Desulfosediminicola ganghwensis: one gene and its partner. The protein of the gene in region 1 interacts with the protein of each later gene in a pairwise test. Links are inferred from orthologs where the notes say so. Each region holds a gene or a part of one and is shown on either strand. Other genes may lie near its edges. The genes, in order: ligA and leuS.

Region 1 (17,310 bases):
ATTCGTTGAGGCCAGCTGCCTTTAAGGTCTCGCGGAACAACGGCTCGTGGGTACGCGGGGTACAGGCCGCAATGACGATCCTGTTCAGATTCTGCTCCTTGATCCTCTTGACGATCATGTCCTGAGTATCCTGGGAACAGGAGAACAGGTTTCTTTCCACGTAAACAACATTCGGCAGGGTCGCCGCATATTCTTCTACAGCGGCCACATCGACTGTGCCGGCAATGTTCGAACCGCAATGGCAGATAAATACACCAAGACGTGGGTCTTCCTTGCTGACATCACGCTCTTCAGGAAAGGTTGCCTCTGTGGAGAGTTCATGGCGGGCTGGGGCCAGGACCTGGGAAACGGCTGCTGCCGCTGCAGAGCCTTCAACAACCGACTGGGGAATATCTTTGGGCCCTGCGAAAGCACCACAGGTAAAAATACCCTCGCGGGAAGTGGTAACAGGCGCAAAATCCGAGGTGGCGGCAAACTTATCGGCGGTCAGCTGGATGCCTGCAACGTCTGCAAGGCCCAGCATCTGCTTGGAGGTCTGAAGGCCTACGGAGAGCACTACCAGATCATAGTATTCCTCGATCTGACGGCCCTGCTCATTCACGTAAGATAGTCTCAGGTCACCGGAATCACCTGCAGGCTCAACACCGTTCACTTTACAGCGAACCATGCGGACGCCGGACTCGTTCTTGGCGCGATCCATGTACCTGTCAAATTCTTTACCGTGGGTACGCATATCCATATAGAAAATGGAAGTGGAAATGCCGGGAACGTGATCCTTGGCAATCACCGCCTCTTTCAGGGCGTACATACAACATACGGAAGAGCAGTAACCGTTCCCGCACAGGTTCTCGTCACGGGAGCCGACACACTGCAGGAACGCAACTTTGTTGACCGGCTTGTTGTCGGAAGGACGGATCAGGTGACCCTCGGTCGGGCCTGAAGCCGAAAGGTAACGCTCAAGCTGCAGCGAGGTAATAACATTGGGATAATCACCGTAACCCCAGACGCCTGCATCTTTCGGATCATAGGCCTCAAAACCAGGAGCCATGATTACCGCACCGACGTTCACCTCATGAATTTTCTCAGTATCATCAAAGTTAATCGCACCGGCATCACAGACCTTCTCACAGAACCCACAGGCACCAGGCTTTTTGAGTCTGATACAATTGTGCGGATCGATCTGATACTTCAGCGGTACTGCCTGAGCATATTTAACATAGATCGCCTTGCGCTTGCCGGTGGCAGCATCATACTCGCTGTCCACCTTCTTGGGGCATTTATCGGTACATGCTCCACAGGCGATACATTTGTCCATGTCCACATAACGTGGCTCTTCTTTTACAGTAACAGTAAAATTACCAGCTTCACCATTGATGGCGGTAATTTCACTTAAAGTCATCAGTTTAATATTCAAGTGCCGACCGCACTCCACCAATTTTGGCGCGATGATTCACATCGAGCAATCGTTGGTAGGGAAGGTCTTGTCCAACTGGGCCATGGCACCGCCGATGGCCCCTGATTTTTCAATCAGGTAGACATAGTATCCGGAGTCGGCAAGGTCCAGGGCAGCCTGCATACCCGTGACACCGCCACCCACGATCATCACCGACCCAATCTTATTGTCCAGCATGATAGGTGTCTCCTCTTAATATATGTTGCCTGCACAGCCCGGGAACTTCCGAACTGTGCATCAAATTCTTGCCTCATTTCAGTTGCGCCTTGTGAGCACTACTGTTTTTTCGGGATGATGAGCGAATCCGCCACCAGCTCCCAGAGGTATTTCACCTCAATATCCAGATCATATTCCTTAGTGAGCGATTTCATGATCTGGTCGCGACAGTTATGGCATGGCGCGACAATAAGCTCAGCACCTGACTCTGTGATCTGACGGGCCTTGATACGTCCATAAAATACACGCTCTTCGGCGTAAGGCATTGCCCAGGCACCGCCACCGGCACCACAGCAATATGCACCGTTTCTATTTGGATTCAGTTCGCGTACGTCATCCGCACAGGCACTTGCTACTTCACGTCCTTCCTCAAAGTATCCCTGGCCAAAAGCCTTGAGGGATTTACGCCCGTAGTTACAAGGGTCATGGTACGCGAGGGGAACGTTGTGCACAGACTTGTCAAGCTCGATACGTCCTTCACGGATGTACTCGAGCAGGAGATCGAATACTGTGACAATCTTGAATTCTTTGAGAGCCTCTGGAAACCATTTGGTCAACCCGGACCGGGTTGCAAAATATGCGTGGCCTCATTCGGGTAGTAGCAGAACCTTACAGTTCAGCCTACGCATGTTGTCGACGATGCGGCCGACAACGATTTTCATCGATTCGTCATCACCGGAGAACAGGCCCCAGTTAACGCCTTCCCAGTGTTCAGAGGCGATGGTCCAGGACTCACCGGCGGCGTAGAAAATCTTCCACCACCACTTCATGTCATCCGGCTCGGCAAACGGCTCTTTTGAGTTCACCGTTACCAATACCCGTGCACCGTGTACATCCACAGGGGTCACGAACCCAGGACATTCGTCTTCAGCGAGTTCTTCGCCAAGATCTTCCAACAGGAAGACGAAATCGTCTTTGGGGATACCGAGGTTGTTTCCGCGCTCGAGGCACATCTGCACACCTTTGTGGATAGGTCCGGGAACCTGGTTTCTATCCCTGGTCCCACGAATTTTCCGCATCAGTGCTACGATCTGAATGTTGGCAGGACAGGCCTCTTCACACTTGCCACACATAGTGCATTTCCACGGCCAGCTGGAATCAACCAGCTCCTTATCCATACCAAAATTGGCCATACGGACGATCTTACGCGGGTCGAGTCCGTCGACACCGGCAATCGGACAAGCGGACGAGCAGGATCCACAGGTGAGACACGAATCGGCCCATGATGGATCAAGCACCAAGTCGCTTGAGGTATCATTGAGCAGGATCTGTTCGCTTTCAATCTTTTCAATCGGTTTAACTGCTTTTAAATCAACATGGCTGGTAGGGCGGACAAGGGGCTCGCGACCAAACTTCTCGCAGAGGGCCTGGTAGTCCTGAAACCTCATAAGATACTTGCGTCCTGGTCCCTCTTTTGCAGAGAGAGTTCCGGCGTTAATCCAGTTTCTTATGGTGTTCCGATGTACTCCAAATTCCTCGGCCAGCTCACTGACTTTAAATTCGTACATCATAAACGGTCACCTCAATTACTTTTGTTCAGAAAGAATGTGAATTATATGTTCACATGCCACAGGAACGGCAGCAGACATCGCTGGGGTCAAACCCGGAGCAATTTCCTCCGGTATATATTGAACCTGGCCCGCTATGATGACTACGCGGATACCAGTGTGCTGTTCGAGTTCGTGCAGAAGATTTACTGTGGGAAATTGGTGAAGTGAAAAATCGTGGATTTTTTTGGGAGGAATATCGATGGGGTGGATACGAAAAACATCACCGGGAGTTTTTCCTTCGAAATCAACCGCATCTATGATTATAATTGATTCCGGTCGCTCTTCTTCACTTAAAACATAATCGAAGAGATACTCTCTGACCTGCGTACCAGCATCAACGGCTTGTACTCCATCAGGCAGGGTGTGTTTGTTATGCAGTTCTGCAATGACAGCCGGACCAAATCCGTCATCACCCATAATTTCATTTCCACATCCAAAAATCATTGTTGAGCGCATTATTGTTCCCATTGTGCAAAATGTGCCTGGTTGACTAAATTCAGGGCAAACTACCACTCGCTTAACGCACTTTCAAGCTGTTATTTTGAACACTTACACAAGAAACATTCTAAGTGACTGTATTTACGTCTTATTTGCTTTTCTTTTTTTAGAAACCTCGTTTCTCATTGTGTCACAGCGTGGCAGATACCGCCCGAGGAGTAACTTTCCCCTTAACCCACAGACTCTTTTGAAGCTCTACAATCCATTGATAGTCTTGCTCAAATAGCATTACTGTCATTTTCACCTATTAGTGTCATAGACGTTTCCAATCCACTCATCTCAGCCAAACACGATGAAACATCAGAAATCCCAGCCCACAACAGCCTAAAGACAATATCTGTATACAATTTTAAACTCGTCCGGTTTCCTGAAACCCGCACCACTACGGAGATAATTGCACAAGGTGCAATTTATGAAACCAAGGTTTCTAATTTCCATCAAGCAGCGAGCTATTGAATGAAATAGCAAAAGTGCACCCTTTTCCACCACGAATCGTTGCGACGTTACAATTTGCACAAAAACCATCAACCGACATTTATGTCTGGATACAGGTAAATAAAGTTACAATGACTCAATTGGAACAGCCTGCTCATCGTTCTCTTTTAAATGAGCTCTCTCCAATTATTACGGGAGGCAGGAAACAGGTCATTTCCGACAACAGGTACACCAAAAGAAAAGAGGCTGCCCGATCAAGTCGGGCAACCTCTTTTCTTTTAGTGAGTTACGGCTGAGCGCAATTCGCTATAACCTGCAAGTACTACATAATCAGTAACCGTTCGGGTTTGCTGTCTGCCAGCGCCAGGTGTCCTCACACATCTCTTTGACTCCCCTCTCCGCCACCCAGTTCAACTCCCTTTTTGCCTTAGCTGGATTTGCATAACATGCTGCAATATCGCCCGCCCTCCTGCCGGAGATAACATAGGGCACCTCACGGCCACTGGCCTCGCTGAAGGCCTTGATCATATCGAGAACGCTATACCCCTGACCGGTTCCGAGGTTGTATATGACGACACCCGGCTTCTCCATCAGTTTTTCGATTGCACGTACATGACCCAAAGCCAGGTCAACCACATGGATATAGTCCCGTACCCCGGTTCCATCGTGAGTCGGGTAATCATCACCGAATACAGTCACCCGCGCCAGCTTGCCAACCGCCACCTGGGACACATACGGCATCAGATTATTGGGGATGCCATTCGGGTCTTCGCCTATCCTGCCGCTCTTGTGCGCTCCCACCGGATTGAAATACCTGAGCAATGCCACATTCCATTCATCATCGCTCACGTTGAGATCCTGCAGAATCTCTTCAATCATTAATTTAGTACGGCCGTAGGGATTGGTACACGACAGCGGAAAACCTTCTAAGATCGGCACAGATGCAGGGTCACCATAAACCGTTGCCGAAGAACTGAAGACTATACTCTTCACCCCGTATTCAGCCATAACCTCACAGAGTACGAGGGTACCTGTGAGATTATTATGATAATACCAGAGTGGCTTCTCCACCGACTCGCCGACAGCTTTCAGGCCGGCAAAATGAATTACCGTATCAAATGGAGTCTCGCTGCCTGCAAACACCCGCTGCAAAGCAGCTTTATCCAGGAGATCAACGTGTTGGAACGTCACACTTTTCCCGGTCAGTTCGGCTACCCGCTTAAGCGACTCTTCCTTGGAATTTGAGAGATTATCAACCACTGTAACGGTATGCCCTGCCTCCAGCAACTCCAGGCAGGTATGACTCCCTATATATCCGGCTCCGCCGGTGACAAGAACATGCATAGCTGTGACCTTTTCTTTAATTTTTTTATCCCTTCATTGAATCATCTTTAAGACATCAGTTACCAGTAACATCTCTATTATAGTCAGCAATATAGTACCTTAATAGCCCTTTAGAACAAGGCAAATTCATCACCTCAGCCAATCTTAACACATCGGATACAGTTGCATACCGGGTGAGAAATATACACTTTGAGAATACACTTTGTCCGCCTGCTGAAAAAGAGTATATTAGCCAGGCATCCCCGGCCTATTCAGGCCTTCCCCTATTCCCTTAATTTAAAAGGATACAACATGCCATACGTAAACATCAGAGTTGCCGGCACTCTTACTAAAGAGCAGAAAGCCGAGATCGCCGAAGGCGTGACCAGTGTTATCTCCAAAGCCGCCAACAAGCCACCTGAGGCAATCCTGATCATGATTGATGAGTTGGAACCCCAAAACATTGCCAAAAAAGGCATCCTGCTTGACCCACCCGAGTAAGATTTATGCAGCCACAAAAACGTATTGAGGAGTTGCACCGGTTGTTGCAAGAGCACGCGCACAAATATTACGTGCTCGATGCACCAACCATCTCCGACAGCGAGTATGACGCGCTTTTTCAGGAGTTACTTGCTCTTGAAAAAGCGCACCCGGAGCTGATTACCCCCGACTCTCCAAGCCAACGGGTTGGCGGTGTAGCCCTCGACAAATTTTCCCAGGTCGAACATCGCTATCCGATGCTGAGCCTGGAAAACGCTTTCAACGATGACGACCTGCGGGAGTTTGAGGCACGACTGCGCCGCTTTCTAAGTCAGGGACTCACTCTTTCCTATGTTGCAGAACCTAAACTTGATGGCCTGGCAGTTGAACTGGTCTATGAAAACGGCCTGCTTGTTCAAGGCTCCACCCGTGGAGACGGCAAGGTCGGTGAAGATATAACAGCCCAACTGAAAACAGTACGATCCATCCCGCTGAGACTCCTGGGTAGCCCGCCGCCCCTTCTTGAGGTGCGGGGCGAGGTGTTTATGGCCCTGGCCGGTCTTGAGAGACTGAATAGCAGCCAGATACGAATGGGCAGGGAACCATTTGCGAATCCGAGAAACGCTGCTGCCGGCTCACTCAGGCAGCTTAATCCGAAAATCACAGCCTCACGGCCACTGGATTTCTATGCCTACGGTGTTTCCCTGCCCGCCGATACCGGCCGGAATGGCCAGTATGATATGCTGCAGTCATTGAAGACTTACGGGTTGCCTGTCAATGAGCATGTCCGAAAGTGCGAAACAATAGAAGCAGTCATTGAAGCCTATCACCAGATGCTTGAGATCCGCCATCAACTACCGTATGAGATTGATGGCATGGTGGTCAAGGTAGATGATTTTGGCCTGCAGGAACGGCTGGGCAATAAAGCCCGGGCACCGCGCTGGGCAACTGCCTGCAAGTTTCCGGCAATTCAGGCTACAACTCTCCTGAGAAGCGTCGAGTTTCAGGTTGGCCGAACCGGTGCCGTGACTCCAGTGGCAATTCTTGAGCCGGTGGTCGTAGGCGGCGTTACTGTAAGTCGGGCCACCTTGCACAATCAGGACGAGATGGAGCGCAAGGACCTGCATATTGGCGACAAGGTCTTTGTCCAGCGTGCGGGTGATGTAATCCCCGAGATCGTCAAGGCGGTGGTCGAGGAACGTGCCGAAGATGCCCAGCCGATTCGGATGCCCGAAAACTGCCCCGTATGCCAGCACCCGCTGGAAAAACCTGCAGGCGAAGCTGTCACCCGCTGCCACAATCCGCACTGTGACGCCCAGCGACTGCGCAGCCTGATCCATTTCACCTCCAAGGCCGGGCTGGACATAGAAGGTCTTGGAAAAAAATATGTGGAACAACTGTTCGAGTTGAAGATCATTGAAGATGTTCCTGATATTTTCGGCCTGCATTCCAGACGCCATAAACTTGCCAGCCTCGATGGCTGGGGCCTGAAATCGGCAGATAAGGTCATCGCGGCAATTAACAGCCGCCGCAACCCGCCGCTCAGCAAATTTCTGGCCGCGCTCGGTATCCGTTTCATCGGCGAGGTGAGCGCCACCAGCCTGGAAAACCATTTTCAGGAGCTGGATAAACTTGCTGCCGCCAGCCATGACGAGTTGCTGGAAGTTGATGGAATCGGCGAACAGGCTGCCTCATCCATCGTAGAATATTTCAGCGATGAAAAGGTCCAGGCCATGCTGGTACGCCTGAAGGATGCCGGGGTCAGCCCTGTTGCTATTCAGCCGGTTGCAGGTGAAGGCGGCACAGCACCACTGGCTGACATGGTGATTCTTTTCACCGGCAGCCTGCAGACTATCTCCAGAAGTGAGGCGAAGAAACTGGTCAAAGACAACGGCGGCACCATCGCCACCGGCGTCACCAAGAAAACCACCCATGTGGTGGTGGGTGAAAAGGCTGGCTCCAAGCTGAAGAAAGCTCAAGAGATGAATAAGACTATTCTTACTGAGGAAGAGTTTCTGCAGATGATCCGTCAGTAGTTTCACAAACCGGATACGGCATGGCGACAATCGTGCCGTATCACCTTCCTCCCTCCCAGGTTCCGCACACCTCACTTATGGCCAATCTCTTCACCCAGCGCGTTATCGAACTCATCAGCAGGATTCCGGAAGGAAAAGTTGCCACATACGGGAGTATCGCCAGCTATGCAGGTAACCGCAGCGGCGCCAGGCAGGTGGCACGCATTCTCCATTCAAGCTCAGAAAAACACGACCTCCCATGGCATCGGGTAATCAACAGGGTAGGTAAAATCGCCCTGCCAGAAGGGCAAGGCAAGCTGCAAAGGCTATTGCTGGAAGAAGAGGGAGTCATCTTCAAAAATGGCCGTGTCGATCTTGAAAAATACCTCTGGCAGCCAGAGAATCCCCCCGACACTACCCCGGAAGCTGATTCAATTGCACATTCCATCCTCTGGCCGAAGGAAGAGGATTTCTAATCCCTATCAGCTCCAAAAACCGAGGCCGCCCAAGTGAACCTTGCCAATGAGCCTTACTTCAGTCCAATACCTAAAAGGTTCCTGACTCACAATAATAATAGGGCAGATTCGGCCCCATTGACTTCAAAAACCGCTCACAGGAGTAGTTAGCCCCTCTTTTTGGACAGGCCCAGTCCGCAATAACCATACACAGAGCGTGAACTACGTGCACATTAAGTCAACCACCCTCTACCCTACAATATGTGGCTTTGTATCACGGTAAACGAAAAGGAGGAAGACCGCAAATGGTGCCCCCCTTTCTGCAAGAAAATCTGATACATAAAACATTGGCTATTTAACTGATTGTTGATTACATAAACAATTGGAATAGTTGTTAAAAAATAATTTGAGTGTTGGATGCAACAGGTTGCTCATACTGCTCTAAATCTGCATTTGGTACTACTTTACAGTCAGTCTGAGAGAAAATATATGGAGAAAGGACTTATCTCAGTAATTGTTCCAGTATATGGGGTTGAGCAATATCTGCGATGTTGCCTGGAGTCCATTGCCAACCAATCATACACGAATTTTGAGTGTATCTGTGTGGATGATGGCTCACCGGACAACAGCTATAAGATTTTGCAAGAATATTGCACTAAAGATCCACGCTTTAGTACAGTCCGGACCCAGAACAGAGGAGTAAGTGCTGCGAGGAATGAAGGTATCGACAGAGCAAGAGGGGAGTATATCGCGTTTATTGACGGTGATGATTTCATATACTTCAGATTTCTTGAACAACTCCAAAATGACATTACGCTTCATCATACGGATATAGCTTGTTGTGGTTTTCAACCGGTTACTGAAGGTGCAAAGTATTTTTCCACCTCTTTTCAAGCCCCCCCACATCACAATTCCTTTTCGAGTTCGTCACCATTGTTATCGTTTTTTCGACAGAGAGAACTCGTCAATGTTGTCGTGTGGAATAAGCTTTACCTGGCTGATTTAGTTAAAAAACATCGTTTTTCCGAAGAATTGCCCTGTGCCGAGGATGATATGTTTACTTACCAGGTGCTTTGCTCTGCAAAGAAAATAGCCTGCAACCCTGCCAAACTTGTTTCTTATAGGAATAGAAAATCATCCCTTTCGAAAAATTATAACAGTGATGCCAAATTTAAGTTCGCTTGTGCATTTGCTGATTTTGCTCAGCATGCAGAAGGATTGACAGCGGAAGAACACCGTTCTTTAAAAAAGAAAGCGGTTAATGTTCTTTACCGTGAGACCATCAAAACACCATTCAGGGCACAACCGCTAGTTTCCCAAGAGACAATAGCCTCTGCCCGAGAAAGACTCCTTTCAGTAACGAATAAGGGACAAATCGACTACAAGTCTCTTTGTCCCCAATATCGAATGGTATGTTGGCTTGTCAAGATCGGACAAGGCCGTCTTGCAGTGATCCTTGTTTGTGGAAGACTTTTTAATTGGAAACTCTGAATACTCAATGAAGCATTCACTACAGCAGATAAATAGCCTGCTTTTTCAAATGACATGAAACTCGTGCCTCGCCCGATTAGCTCATTTATTCCAAGAATTATCCACCAAGTATACAGCAATGACAACTTACCTATTAAAATTTCCGACAACATAGGACATCTTCGTGAGTTGAATCCTCAATGGGAATACCGTTTCTATAATGACCTCAAGATGGGGAGTTATATAAAAAGCCATTTCCCTGGATTGATAACATATTATAATCGAATTGCTCCCGCTTACGGTGCTGCGCGCGCTGATTTTTTTCGATATCTCGTTATGTATCGTGAAGGGGGCGTTTACCTGGATATAAAGAGTTCCGGAAGCAAACCATTCAGTGATGTGCTGAGAGATGATGACATTTTTTATCTCTCTCATTGGCCAAACGGGTTAGGCCAAACATATGAAGGATGGGGAATACATAATGAACTATCCAGTGCAAAGGGGGAGTTTCAGCAATGGTTTATTGCAGGAGTTTCGGGGCACCCGTTTTTACACTGTGTGATAACAGCGATCTGCAACAACATTGATTCCTATGATAAGTATAGAGATCAGGTGGGGAGGGCTGCTGTTCTTAACGTAACAGGGCCCATAGCGTATACCAAAGCTATACTCCCTGTGATAAACCAGTACCCGTATCGACTGGTGGATTCCTCGGATGATCTTGGATTGATATATTCAATTTTTGAAAATGGTTCTGGAGTTGGACATCACCATATATATCGCCGACACTACTCGAAGCTGAGAAGTGGCCTCGTTCTGAATGGTGACCGGAAAAAAATACTGCCATACATAGGCCTCAAACTAAGGATATTCCTCCAATCAATTAGATAGATTTCATCCTAAAATACCCTTCCGTCAAATCTCAGGGTTGCGGCTCAGATTTTTACCCTCGGAATATCATTCATATGCCTGTGGTAAAAATCTAATCATCCATTGGAATAATAATTTTAGTACGAGGCCCAGTGGTAGCTTTCAAGGTTTCTATTATACAATGCATCAATAAAATAATCGGTCACCCGAGTTGATGAATAATCATTGTGGGCCCTCTGCCAACCAGCCATTGCTACGTTCTTCCTTCTATCTGGATTGTTTTTGTAAAACCAGAGTTTTTCAAAAAGGTCGTCAAGACTTTCATAATAAACAAGTTCATTCTCCGAATACAGATTCTGAAATTTAGGCACAAGTGGGCTGAATGTGCACAAACCATGGCCAGTCAGATGCGCTATTCTGTCTGAGGAATAGTATTCAATGTCAAATCTATCGCTTAAATTCAGAGCCATGGCTGAATTCCGAAGATTCATCATGTAATCTTTACCTGTTATTACCGGATGACCGAGTGCTCCATGGATTGAAAAACATAGCCTCCTCTGATTCATCCTTATCATTCTTTCGAGATAGCGCCTTCTGTCGATCCTTTTTTTGTCACGACCACAGAATATCACATCGAATTCAAAATTATCGAAGTTAAAGTGTTTGAGTGTTTCTACAGAGGTATCTATCGGGTTTGGAAAGAAAAAAATTTTATCCTTGTGTTGCTCACGAAGCCGCGCAAGGTCAACACCGCCAGTCGTAAAAAAAGCAGCATGAATATGATAAAGTTGTTGAGCAATATAGTTAATTTCCTGTTCATTATAAATTGCATCGAAATGCCAAAGTGCGATTTTGGTCTCAGGATATCTTTGGCGTATTTTTTTTAGTGTCTCCGGTGGGATAAGTTCGGATTTTCCCAGAAGAATGATATCTGGTTCCAGGTTGTCACAAAGTTGAAGAAGGCATCTATTCATTTTGGCGGAGCCAAGCATTTGACTTCTTAGCGTACTTTCATATCGTGCAACATCACGATATGAAAAATCATATACAAAGTGCCCATTTCTAATCAGTCCGTTAGATATCTTCCTATCTGTACAGTAGAAGTGACTACCATATTTACTCAAATGCAAGTTAGCGACATGCAGAATTTTCATGATCAACGCTCTCAACAAATGTACTAAATTCCAGTCACGGGATATACCTGCCAACTCGAGAACCATTTCTCACTAAATACATTCTTTAACAGGCTATCACCTACAATCGAACATGTATGTAATTGATATACAACAAATTAATCTACATATGTGTTCTGTATGACAATATAGTTTCTTATATTTGAGCATGAAACTCTTCGAGGAAATGAGTGGAATTGAGTAGTGACCGTTTTAAAACTTCGAACTGGGACCGCTACAAACACTAACACAATCTTTATGCCAAGAATTGGGTTGCAAGCACCTTGACGCTCAGTAAATCAACACCTCAACTTCGACACAATTCCACACGAGCGTCACCTTGAGATGACCGCTTATCTTGGATAAGTTTGTCCCATTCCCTGACTTTCAGCAAATATCTTCAATTCGTAATTTCACCCCTAAAGAATGAAGTCATTCCATTTTTCTTTTAACACCACCCTTGCTCACGGCCAGTGCTCCAAGGGAAATAACCACAATGCGCAGTTCGTTTGGTCAAAGACTCTTTGTTCAAAGCTTCAAAATTTGTTATCTTTGCAGATTAAGGTAACTGCCTAGTATCAGTCACTGCTGTCTCATAGTTAATTCCACAATGCAAGTTGTGGCGAAAATTGTGTTTTTCCTGGTTTGTCAGGCGGCTTTAACAAGTCAGCCAACGGTCTTCTTTCAAAAATGTTCAATTGCAATAGCCTGAGCAGTTGCGTGAGCGATCCTTTGAATTTGGCCATGAATTTAAAATACGACAGCATTAGATAGACACAGAGGGCAATCCATAGCTGTGTAAGTACTGCGTTTTCAGATGTTCCAAGAAACGTCTTCACTTTTAGTTGTTGCTTGATCCACTTAAAGAACAGTTCGATTTGCCAGCGTTCTTTATAAATTGCAGCAACCTCTGATGCTTTGAGTTTCCTCGAATTTGTCACAAACTGATACTCAATGCCCGTTTCTGGATCAACATAGATAATCCGTCGAAAAGTGAACTGATATCCTGGAATTTTTATCTTTTGGTCTTCAAGAACATCAGGAGAATCGGGTTTACGTCGGTTGCCGTAGCGATAGACTTTTGCATTACTTTTAAGCCGTGTTACGAACGTTATTTTGCGTTTGTCGAGGGTCTCGTACCAAGTGTAATCGGTGAACCCTCGGTCAAAAACTACACAAGAACCGGCAGGCAGGTTAAGAGATCGTGCCCATTCGATTTCATGTTTTTTGCCCTCCGTCATATCCATGAAGACTGGAAGATAGCCACTTGCATCAAGGCCAAAATGCAATTTCATGGCACCCTTGGTTTTGCGGTAGTTAGCCCACGGAAACACTGAGAGACAGAGATTGACCATCGTTGCATCGAGTAAATAAATTTTACCCTTGAACTTGAACCTATGCTTCGGAGCATTCGCCTGGCACTTATGCAAAAGCTGAAAGAACATGGCTTTGAAAGTCTCATAAGGCTGTTGCTCATTGACACGAGCCAAGGTGGCCCGACTAGTTGGCCTCATACCCAAATGATACAAACGAGACTTTTGAACGGCCAGGTTGCTGACTAAGTCACGAAGGCTCTTTCTGGAAGTGAGTTGGGCTATAGTCATGGCGAGAAACTGGCTCCATCTGTTGAAGGAGCGAAACTTTTGTCCATGATGATGCTTTCTTGCCAGTTTCTCAAAATCATGTCTTGGGAAAAATGAAGCAATCTGATTTAGGATTGTGCTAGAATGAGCCATGGCTCGGATCTCCTTGTTATTATATTGTTTTTCGCAAATTCACTATAACACAAGAAGCTCTCCGAGCCTTTATTTATCCGTAATCACGTTATTATTTGTGAGACAGCAGTGAGTATCAGTACAGATGAACAGGTTAACCATTTTCTTCAAAGCAAAAGTGAGATAGGGCCCGCATGACAATTTCTGCTTTTTTCAACAAATATTATCTATGCTTTCATTTACAGCCGATGGAAGCCGCAAGGCATATGTAGCTTAAAGCGATATGTATAAGCAATTACTAAAAATGATTGGTTTCAACTCTTTTGGAACCAGGGGGGACGACAAACCCTGTAACTGGCTCATCTGTATGACAACCACTCCGGAACGACTCACATCGAACTTTCTGTTCCGAGTGCTTGATGCCCTGTTAGCGCAAAAAAATAGTTGTCCTTTTAAAATCATCTTGTTTTTACCTTACCGCAGCATCCGGACAGGGGAACTGTATCCAGACCCCGGCTTTTTACAGGAAAAGTACGGTGAAGAGACTCTGGATATTCATCGATGTGAAGATATGGGGCCGGCAACAAAGTTCACCGGCCTGCTTAGCTATATGCCTTTGATAAAAGATGATGTCACCCATGTTTATATCACTGATGACGACATCATCCTGCATCCCAATGTTTTCCAAAGAGTACTTAAAAAGATTACTAAGCAGCCCTCCAGACCTACCCTCGATCGAACAGTATTGGCTAATGATACAGGGATGCTGAATGACCTCCCAACTGTAGCCGGATATGCAGGTATTCTTTTTCCGTTTACATTTTTCCTGGAGATGGCATCCGATACGAACTTAACACCCGTATGGACTGCGTTGGCAGAAGGAGAACATCCCTGTTTTGATGTCGATGATATCCTATTATCGATGTTGATTCGACGGTTTGGATACGGGGTTGAAACAACGGGACTGGATCCTTTCAAGGAAGTAATGAACAGGTCGCTCACTGATCAGCACCCTGAATGGTTCGAACTCTGTAAACACACCACTCGGCCACAAAAGACAGCCCAGTGCAAGGATGTGATTCTGCCATAGCCATATGTGCAGCAGTCAGCAGTACCAAGGACTAATTTTGCTCTAAGCCATCCGTCTAAAAATTGAAATAAAATAATAATGTTTGCCCTCATTCTGTCAGCAAACAGCCATGCCTGACAACTTCACTGGTTTTCAATGTGATTTATTTGCCAAGATAACCTTTTGAAAAATCTCTTCATTATGGCCTCTCCTACAGACACGTCATACATCCCGTACCGCCGCCAGATGGAAAGCGTGCCTTCATATCATAACAGGCTATTCCGCCAAAACTCTTCCATTGCCTGACCATCAAAGCTGTTGTAACTATCAGCGACTATCCTTATCAACAAAGGTAATGGCAAATATGCTTATCCATCTATTTATGAAGTTGCAGAAGTACTACTGAAGTGGAGCATTTCAAACACAGAAGAAAAGAGTTCAAATTCTGGAAACATACAGGCGCCGTCCTTGGAGACCAGAAAAAATATTCTAAAACCTACGTTTCTTCATCTGGCGGCGAAGGCTACGTTGGCCCCAATGGCGGGGTTGTGGAGGCCGCTCAGGTTTCTTCGAGTGTAAGCACCAAGCACGAGTTCTGGATCCGCAAGGAAGATGGCACGGAAAAAAGTATCCAACTTTCCGATTGTGACATTCCTTTGCGCGAGGGACATAAAATCACAGTAGTCGCGATGGGACCGATCAATGATAAAAGCGGGTATTTTACGCTTCTGATCAACCACAGTGCCAATACCCATCACACTATTAACAGTGCAGATAACCTGAACGGGCTGTTCAAGATTGACCAACTCACCGGCAAATCTCTCCTGATATCCATCGCCCTGTTTTTTGCTATCAGCTAGACTGGTCACTCCCGTTTTATGATCGATTTTTTTCGGTTCATACTATACAAACGATAACCCTTTAGTGCATGATGCTATCTGGCATTTATACAACAGCTATTTCTCTATATGTGCCGGTATGGCCCTGACCATTTTCTGCTATAGAGCCATCACCAAGATTATCCGAGTAAAAAGCCTGAACAGGAGATTGACGAACCATCTCAAGAATATTTTGCCCACCCTCTCTATTGACGGCCTGCAAACACGCAACAACGCCATTCAGCCTCCCCAAAACAACAATAAACCGGGAGGCTGATCAGCCCCTGTTTGATTTCACTGGCTGCTTACGCAGGGCGACCAAACTGTTGGAACCAAAAATGAGCAGAGCTCCCAACCAACCTGCACCGGTAAGAGACGGGTCCCCCACAAGCAGAGGCCCCATAACGGCAGCGATGAGCACTCGGCTGGAAGAGACTATCGAACCCTCAACGGCTGTGACAAAAAGAAAACCATAGGTCAGGAGATATTGCCCCAATACACCTGCGAGTGAGCAGAGAAACAGGTAATACAACGCCTCCCTATCCGGCCAGAAGATTGCATCCCTGAAAAGGATGAAGATGAATAATGACCCTAGACCGAACATGAAAAACAGTATGGTTTGTGAATCATGATGCCTGCGACTCACATTCAGGTAAATCATCGCCGCAGCAGCGGTAATCCCCGAGCACATCCCCCACCAGCTCCCTACCCTGCCATCCGCAGTTCCCGGTGAAAGCACAAGATAAATACCTATAAAGGCGATCACGACCACGATCATTGCGACATAATCACGCTGTTTCTTGAGCACGAACCAGGAAAAGAGCGCCACAAAAAGCGGGTAGGTCATATTCAGAATATTCGCCTCGGCGACTGTGCCCACCTCGACCGCTTTATAAAAGCAGAACACGGCAACACTGTTAGCGACTGTCCTCCCTACAAGATAATGATAGTTCCTGGGCTTAACACGCTCTCTTCTGATCAGCAGAAACACGCAAACAACTATAAAACCAAGAAGAAATCGGGCAAAAACGAAGTAGGAAGTTTCAATATCCGTGTGCGGTTCCGCCCAACGGATGATCACTGTCGCCAGATAAAAGAAAAATGCAGAACAGAAAACTGCAAGCCAACCGAAGACAACCGTAAGGGATGAATTGCCTCGATCTAAATCTTTTGTAATATAGTTCAAAAAACACCTGCTTGTTGTAAATTCATCTTTATTGAAAGCAGCTTGCCGCTTCTTTTAAAGCTACCCCACTCACACAAGTGAGGGTTTTGTAACAGACTGATCTTTCGTATTCCAGCACCAAAGGTTTTCTCCAGTTAAACGAACTCCCCCAAACCAACAATCGATATCATACAGATTCAGCCGGTTTTTATCTGCCGCCAGGACCTCCCTTCCGGTCGCTGTTATCCTCCACCTCCGCGAAGAATTTGCTTCTGGCGTGGTCATTGTCCCACTATCACATTCAACCAAAGCACAAATGGGAGAAGACAACTCCTCAAGGATCTTCAGAAAACTCTAATCACCCATGAATATGCGTTCTTCCTGCTGCTGACACCTGGTGAAAAGCTCAGCAAAGTCTTCAAACACGTGTACCTCAGGAACAGCAAACCCTGCCTGCTATCTGACGGCCAGAGTTGATCTACATAATGTTATTCCGGATGACAGCGTGCACTCTGCATATCAGCCAACTCCTCGTTGCTGGTTCTG
Region 2 (5,762 bases), 1.4 Mb from region 1 along the record:
GCGCTCGCCAAAGAACATAACATTCCTGTCATTGCCCTTTCCCAGCTGAACAGATCTCTTGAGAGTCGTACCGATAAACGGCCGATGATGAGTGATCTGCGTGAGTCCGGTGCAATCGAACAGGACGCCGATATCATCACCTTTATTTATCGTGATGAAGTGTATAACAAGGCGGAAGACAACCCAAATCGCGGTATTGCCGAGATCATTATCGGTAAGCAGCGTAACGGTCCGACAGGAACAGTCAAGTTGCATTTCAATAATACTATTACCAGATTTGAAAACTTGATAAATGACGAGGAATCTGATTATCAGAGCTAATATAATCTGATGGCTGTCACTGATAATGACACGCAATACGGTAGCACCTTACATTCCATATCCCTATCGAGGAAGAATTATGATCAGTAGTCAGACTAAAAGCAATAGATATGACTTCAAAGCCATTGAGGAGAAATGGCAGCAGAGTTGGGCGGAATCAGAGAAGTACAAGGCTGAAGAGGACGACAGCAAGGAAAAATATTACGTACTTGAGATGTTCCCCTACCCTTCCGGCCGAATTCACATGGGCCATGTTCGCAATTACTCGATAGGTGATGTTGTCGCCAGATACAAGCGCATGAAAGGTTACAATGTGCTCCATCCGATGGGTTGGGATGCCTTCGGTTTACCTGCAGAAAACGCTGCCCAGAAAAACAACAGCCATCCTGCCGCCTGGACCTATTCGAACATCGATTACATGCGTAATCAGCTGCAGCAGCTCGGCCTCTCGTACGATTGGGGTCGCGAAATCGCAACCTGCAACGCCAAATACTACAAATGGGAGCAGATCCTTTTCATTGAGATGTACAAGAGAGGGATTATCTACCAGAAGACCACCACCGTCAACTGGTGTGACAACTGCCAGACCGTCCTCGCCAACGAGCAGGTAATTGACGGTCTCTGCTGGCGCTGCGACCAGGCGATTAAGCCTCGCAAGATGAATGGCTGGTTCTTCAAGATCACTGACTACGCAGAAGAACTCCTGGCTGACCTTGACCAACTGACCGGTTGGCCCGAAAAAGTTCTGACCATGCAACGAAACTGGATCGGCAAATCCACCGGTCTCGCCTGCGACTTCCAGGTTGATGGTATGGATGAGAAGATATCAATCTTCACCACCAGACCAGACACCATCTTCGGCGTTACCTTTATGTCGGTGGCGGCAGAACACCCGCTGGTAGATACACTTATTTCAGGCGCTGACAATGAACAGGAAATCCGTGATTTTATCGTTGAAATCCTGGAAGAAAAACAGCAGCAAACTCCAGAAGACGAGCAGGTCAAAAAAGGTATTTTCACCGGCAAGTACTGCATCAACCCGTACAACGGAGAGAAAGTCCCTGTATTTATAGCCAACTTCGTCCTGATCGAGTACGGCACGGGTGCGGTGATGGCTGTTCCTGCCCATGACGAGCGTGACTTTGAGTTTGCCCGTAAATATGATCTGCCCATCAAACCGGTCGTTATTCCTGAAGGTGAGACCCTCGATCCCGCAACCATGGAGAACGCTTCCACCGTTGGCGGTACTCTGGTGAATTCCGGTCAGTTCGATGGCGTCGAGTCTGAAGAGGCCAAGAAAAAAGTTATAGATTATGCTGTGCAAAACGGTTTCGGTTCGCCGCACATCACCTACCGTCTGCGTGACTGGGGTGTCTCCCGTCAACGTTACTGGGGTGCTCCGATCCCAATGATCCACTGTGACAGTTGCGGCATCGTGCCGGTCCCCGACGAGGAACTGCCGGTAATGCTGCCTGAAGATAAAGATGAAACCGGTGCAAGCTGCAGACCCCTGCACCAGCGTCCATCCTTCATCGAGACCAGCTGCCCCACTTGCGGGGCCAAGGCACGGCGCGAGACAGATACCATGGATACCTTCGTGGAATCTTCCTGGTACTTCGCTCGCTACACCTGCCCGGCTTTTACCGATGCCCCGCTCGACAAGGAGAAAGCGTCACACTGGCTGCCGGTAGATCAGTATATTGGCGGAGTTGAACACGCCATCCTGCACCTGCTCTACTCCCGTTTTTTCACCAAAGTGCTTAGAGACCTCGGTTACCTGAACGTAGACGAGCCGTTTACCAACCTGCTTACCCAGGGCATGGTAATTAAAGACGGCGCCAAAATGTCTAAATCAAAAGGTAATGTGGTCGACCCACATGACCTCATTCAGGAGTATGGTGCCGACACAGTTCGTCTCTTCAGCCTCTTCGCCGCTCCGCCAGAGAAAGATCTGGAATGGAACTCCCAGGGCGTTGAAGGCTGCTCACGTTTTTTGAACAGGGTCTACAGGTTCATCACTTCCCGCCCTGAACTCAAGGAACAGCCTGCACTTCCCGCGGAGTTAAGTGACACCGGGCGTACCCTGCATCGCAAAACCCATCAGACCATTAAAAGGGTGAGTGAGAATATTGAGAACAACTTCCACTTCAACACCGCGATTAGTGGTGGTATGGAATTGTTCAACACCATGACGAGTGTCACCGATCCCGAAAAAGATGCCCAGGCTGAAGCCGGTACTGTTTTTCAGGCAGTTGAATCATTGTTGATTCTACTCTCACCAATGGTTCCTCATTTTTGCGCCGAGATGTGGCAGGAAATTGGCCACACCTCACTGGTTGATGACCAACCCTGGCCATCATATGATGCAGAAGCAGCCAAAGAGGATATGCTGACCATCGTCGTCCAGGTGAAAGGAAAAGTGAGATCCCGCCTTCAGGTACCTGCGGATATTGATGATGAGGCAATCAAAGAACTCGCCCTGTCTGATGCCAATGTTCAGCGATTCATCGATGGTCAGCAGGTGAAAAAGACTATTGTGGTCAAGAAGAAGCTTGTGAATATTGTCGTTTAAGACTAAGATTTTGTGGATTGCAGGTACAAAATAAGCACTGCAATCCACTGATTAATCATCCTTCTTTTACTCGAACATTTAAATCCAATACAGGGAGAACTTCGTTGAAAACAATGAGCCGATACGTTCCTCTTCTGGCGTTTGTCGCGTTGTTTATTGTCGCATGCGGTTATCGTAACCCATATGTTTACAATGGTCCCCAAAAAGTAATCTATCTCAAGACCTGGGAAAATCGTACCAGTGAGCTCGGCCTTGACAACGATATTTACCAGGCGCTTGTTCGCTGGTTTCAAAAATCCGGTTCAATAAAAATCTCTAAGAATCAGGAAGGTGCAGACCTCATTCTTGCCGGTGAGATCGTCTCCATTGATCTGCCCACCCTTTCCTACGGTTCAGGCAACGACGCAACGGAGGTCAAGGTTCGTTTAAAGACCAGATATGTGATGAAAGATATCGGCTCGGAAACTATTGTCCTTGAGCAGCCCGGAGAGGTCTGGACTCAGGATTACCTGATTGGTGACTCAGCTGAAAGCAATCGTTCCAACCGAGAGAAAGCTCTGGATATCATCGTCGATGACCTGGCTCAGAAGATTTATCAAAGAGCGTTGGTGCAATTACCTAAACTGGAGATCGCACAGCAACAGTAGTTCATTGCTCTTCTTTTGTTTTAACAGAGGCCTGATGCCAGCCATTTTTTTAAACAGCATGGCGACATCAGGTTTTTTGTTTCTTATACTAACTCTATGTTAGTTCACTTCCTGCCTTGAGCAGGATACCTGAATTTTATACCGCTTTTACAATGCTCAGTATCGACCATCTGCATTTTTCCACCCCATTTGTGCTGGCCCCACTAGCCGGATACACCGATCTTCCTTTCCGCCTGCTCTGCAAAGAATTTGGCGCAGGTTATTGCGTTTCTGAAATGATCAGTTGCCATGGACTCGCCTTCAGGCAGGAAAAAACGATCTCCATGATGCAATCCGTTCAAGCCGAACAGCCTGTAGCCTTTCAGCTTTTTGGCGCTGAACCCGATGTTATGGGAGAGGCTGCCGGCATCATGAGTGAGTATAATCCCGACATGATAGATATCAATATGGGATGCCCAGTCAAGAAGGTAACCAAGCGCGGCGCCGGTGCAGCCCTTATGACCACGGTTGATACTGCCGAACAGATTATTCTGAAGGTCAGGGCCAACTGCAAGGTGCCAGTCACTGTTAAATTTCGATCCGGCCCCACCGCCAGCAACCAGAATGCTGTCGAATTTGCCAGAATGGCTGAAGGGTCCGGAGCTTCTGCACTGATCATCCATGGCAGAACCTGGGCCCAGGGTTTTACAGGCCTTGCTGACAGGACCATGATCACCAGGGTGAAGGCAGCTGTCTCTATCCCGGTCATTGGTAACGGTGATATCGAAACGTATCAGGACGGCATTGATATGATGGCCGAGACCGGCTGCGATGGTGTTATGGTCGGTCGGGGAGCACTCGGCAACCCCTGGGTGTTTTCTGAGAAGGGCCGACCAGTCAACGAACGTGCGATTCTAGAGGGAGCCCAAAGACACATGGAGCTTATGGAACAGTTCCTGCCGGTTGAACGAATGATCGGCTGCATTAAAAACCATCTTGGCAGATATTTTAAAGGTCTGCCTGGCAGTTCTAAAATGAGAAAAGCAATATACGACTGCCCAAGCTTCGAAAATCTGAAGGTTTTAATGGACACGTCTTTATCGAGATAGTTGAACCTCTTACTTCAAAAAGGGTAAGAAGTAAGAGGTTAAAAACACTTCTCAGCTCTCAAAATGAGACGTAGTATCACCAGATAGAAGATGCCCCAACTCTTTTTCAGGCGGGGCACGTAATCCTCTATTACTTCTTACAGATAAACTCAGTCAGAGTCCGAACTGCGATACCAGATGGCCCTTTGGGAATATAACTCTTTTCTGTAAAGTCCCATGCGGTTCCGGCTATATCCAGGTGAGCCCAGGGAGTGTCCCCTACGAAGTTTTTCAGATATGCAGCGGCGGTAATAGTTCCGGCATCACGCCCTCCGGTATTTTTAATATCGGCCACGTCAGACTCTATCTGCTTTTCATACTCCTTGGTCAGCGGCAGACGCCACAGTGGCTCGGAACAGGTCTGGCCAGCATCGATCAACCCATCAACCAGTTGATCATCATTTCCCAGAACACCGCTATGATGATGGCCGAGACCTATAATCACCGCACCGGTGAGAGTGGCCACATCAATTACGCAATCGGGCTCATACTTCTCTATGCCGTATGCAAGCGCGTCGCCCAGAATTATCCTTCCCTCGGCATCTGTGTTGACAATCTCAGCGGTTACATCGTTGTAATGGCGAATCACATCACCCGGCTTGAGTGCCGAGCTGCCACTCATATTGTCTGTTGCCGGGATAAGCGCTATCACATGCACATCCGGTTTGAGATCTGCTATGGCCTGCATGGTGGCAAGAACTGCAGCACCGCCACACATATCCATCTTCATGTTCTGCATACCTGCTGCAGGTTTTAAACTCACGCCACCTGAATCAAAGGTAAGCCCCTTGCCGACCAACATCACTGACTTTTTCTTTTTTGCCGGGGAATACTCAAGTATGACAAGCTTCGGCGGTTCAGCCGAGCCCTGATTCACAGCCAGAATTCCGCGCAAACCGAGCTTTTTCATTTTTGGCTTGTCAATAATCCTGCAAGTCAGTTCTTTTTCTTCCGCGAGTTTCAAAGCGTAATCAGCGAAATCTGTGGCTGTCCAGCTATTTCCCGGCTCATTGGCCATATTCCTGGCACTATGCACCGCATGCGCAATGGATATTGCCTTGGCCACACTTTTACGAACCTTGCCTGCCTGGGTGT

The links.
Region 2: the proteins of ligA (region 1) and leuS interact in binary tests that used the Escherichia coli proteins (3 or more experiments, as listed by UniProt). The link is inferred for Desulfosediminicola ganghwensis from one-to-one orthologs.

What each region holds. Positions count from the first base shown.
Region 1 is NZ_CP050699.1:1,971,947-1,989,256, reverse strand. Bases 5,574-8,486 are described here. They hold ligA (NAD-dependent DNA ligase LigA), read left to right. Parts: upstream 5,574-5,981; coding sequence 5,982-7,991; downstream 7,992-8,486. Other genes in these bases: FCL45_RS08350 (MGMT family protein), read left to right, coding at 8,069-8,446; FCL45_RS08360 (tautomerase family protein), read left to right, coding at 5,788-5,976. In the rest of the region: FCL45_RS08370 (hydrogenase maturation protease), read right to left, coding at 3,196-3,663; UDP-glucose 4-epimerase GalE, read right to left, coding at 4,483-5,496; FCL45_RS08345 (glycosyltransferase family 2 protein), read left to right, coding at 8,915-9,916; FCL45_RS08340 (glycosyltransferase family 32 protein), read left to right, coding at 9,971-10,786; FCL45_RS08335 (glycosyltransferase), read right to left, coding at 10,903-11,919; FCL45_RS08330 (IS4 family transposase), read right to left, coding at 12,537-13,673; FCL45_RS08325 (glycosyltransferase family 2 protein), read left to right, coding at 14,065-14,742; FCL45_RS08320 (hypothetical protein), read left to right, coding at 15,129-15,581; FCL45_RS08315 (DMT family transporter), read right to left, coding at 15,877-16,785. UniProt on the Escherichia coli protein: DNA ligase that catalyzes the formation of phosphodiester linkages between 5'-phosphoryl and 3'-hydroxyl groups in double-stranded DNA using NAD as a coenzyme and as the energy source for the reaction.
Region 2 is NZ_CP050699.1:3,372,332-3,378,093, reverse strand. The notes cover bases 1-3,146. They hold leuS (leucine--tRNA ligase), read left to right. Parts: upstream 1-400; coding sequence 401-2,893; downstream 2,894-3,146. Other genes in these bases: lptE (LPS assembly lipoprotein LptE), read left to right, coding at 3,007-3,146; dnaB (replicative DNA helicase), read left to right, coding at 1-321. Also shown: more of lptE, read left to right, coding at 3,147-3,540; tRNA dihydrouridine synthase DusB, read left to right, coding at 3,693-4,628; FCL45_RS14295 (leucyl aminopeptidase), read right to left, coding at 4,759-5,762.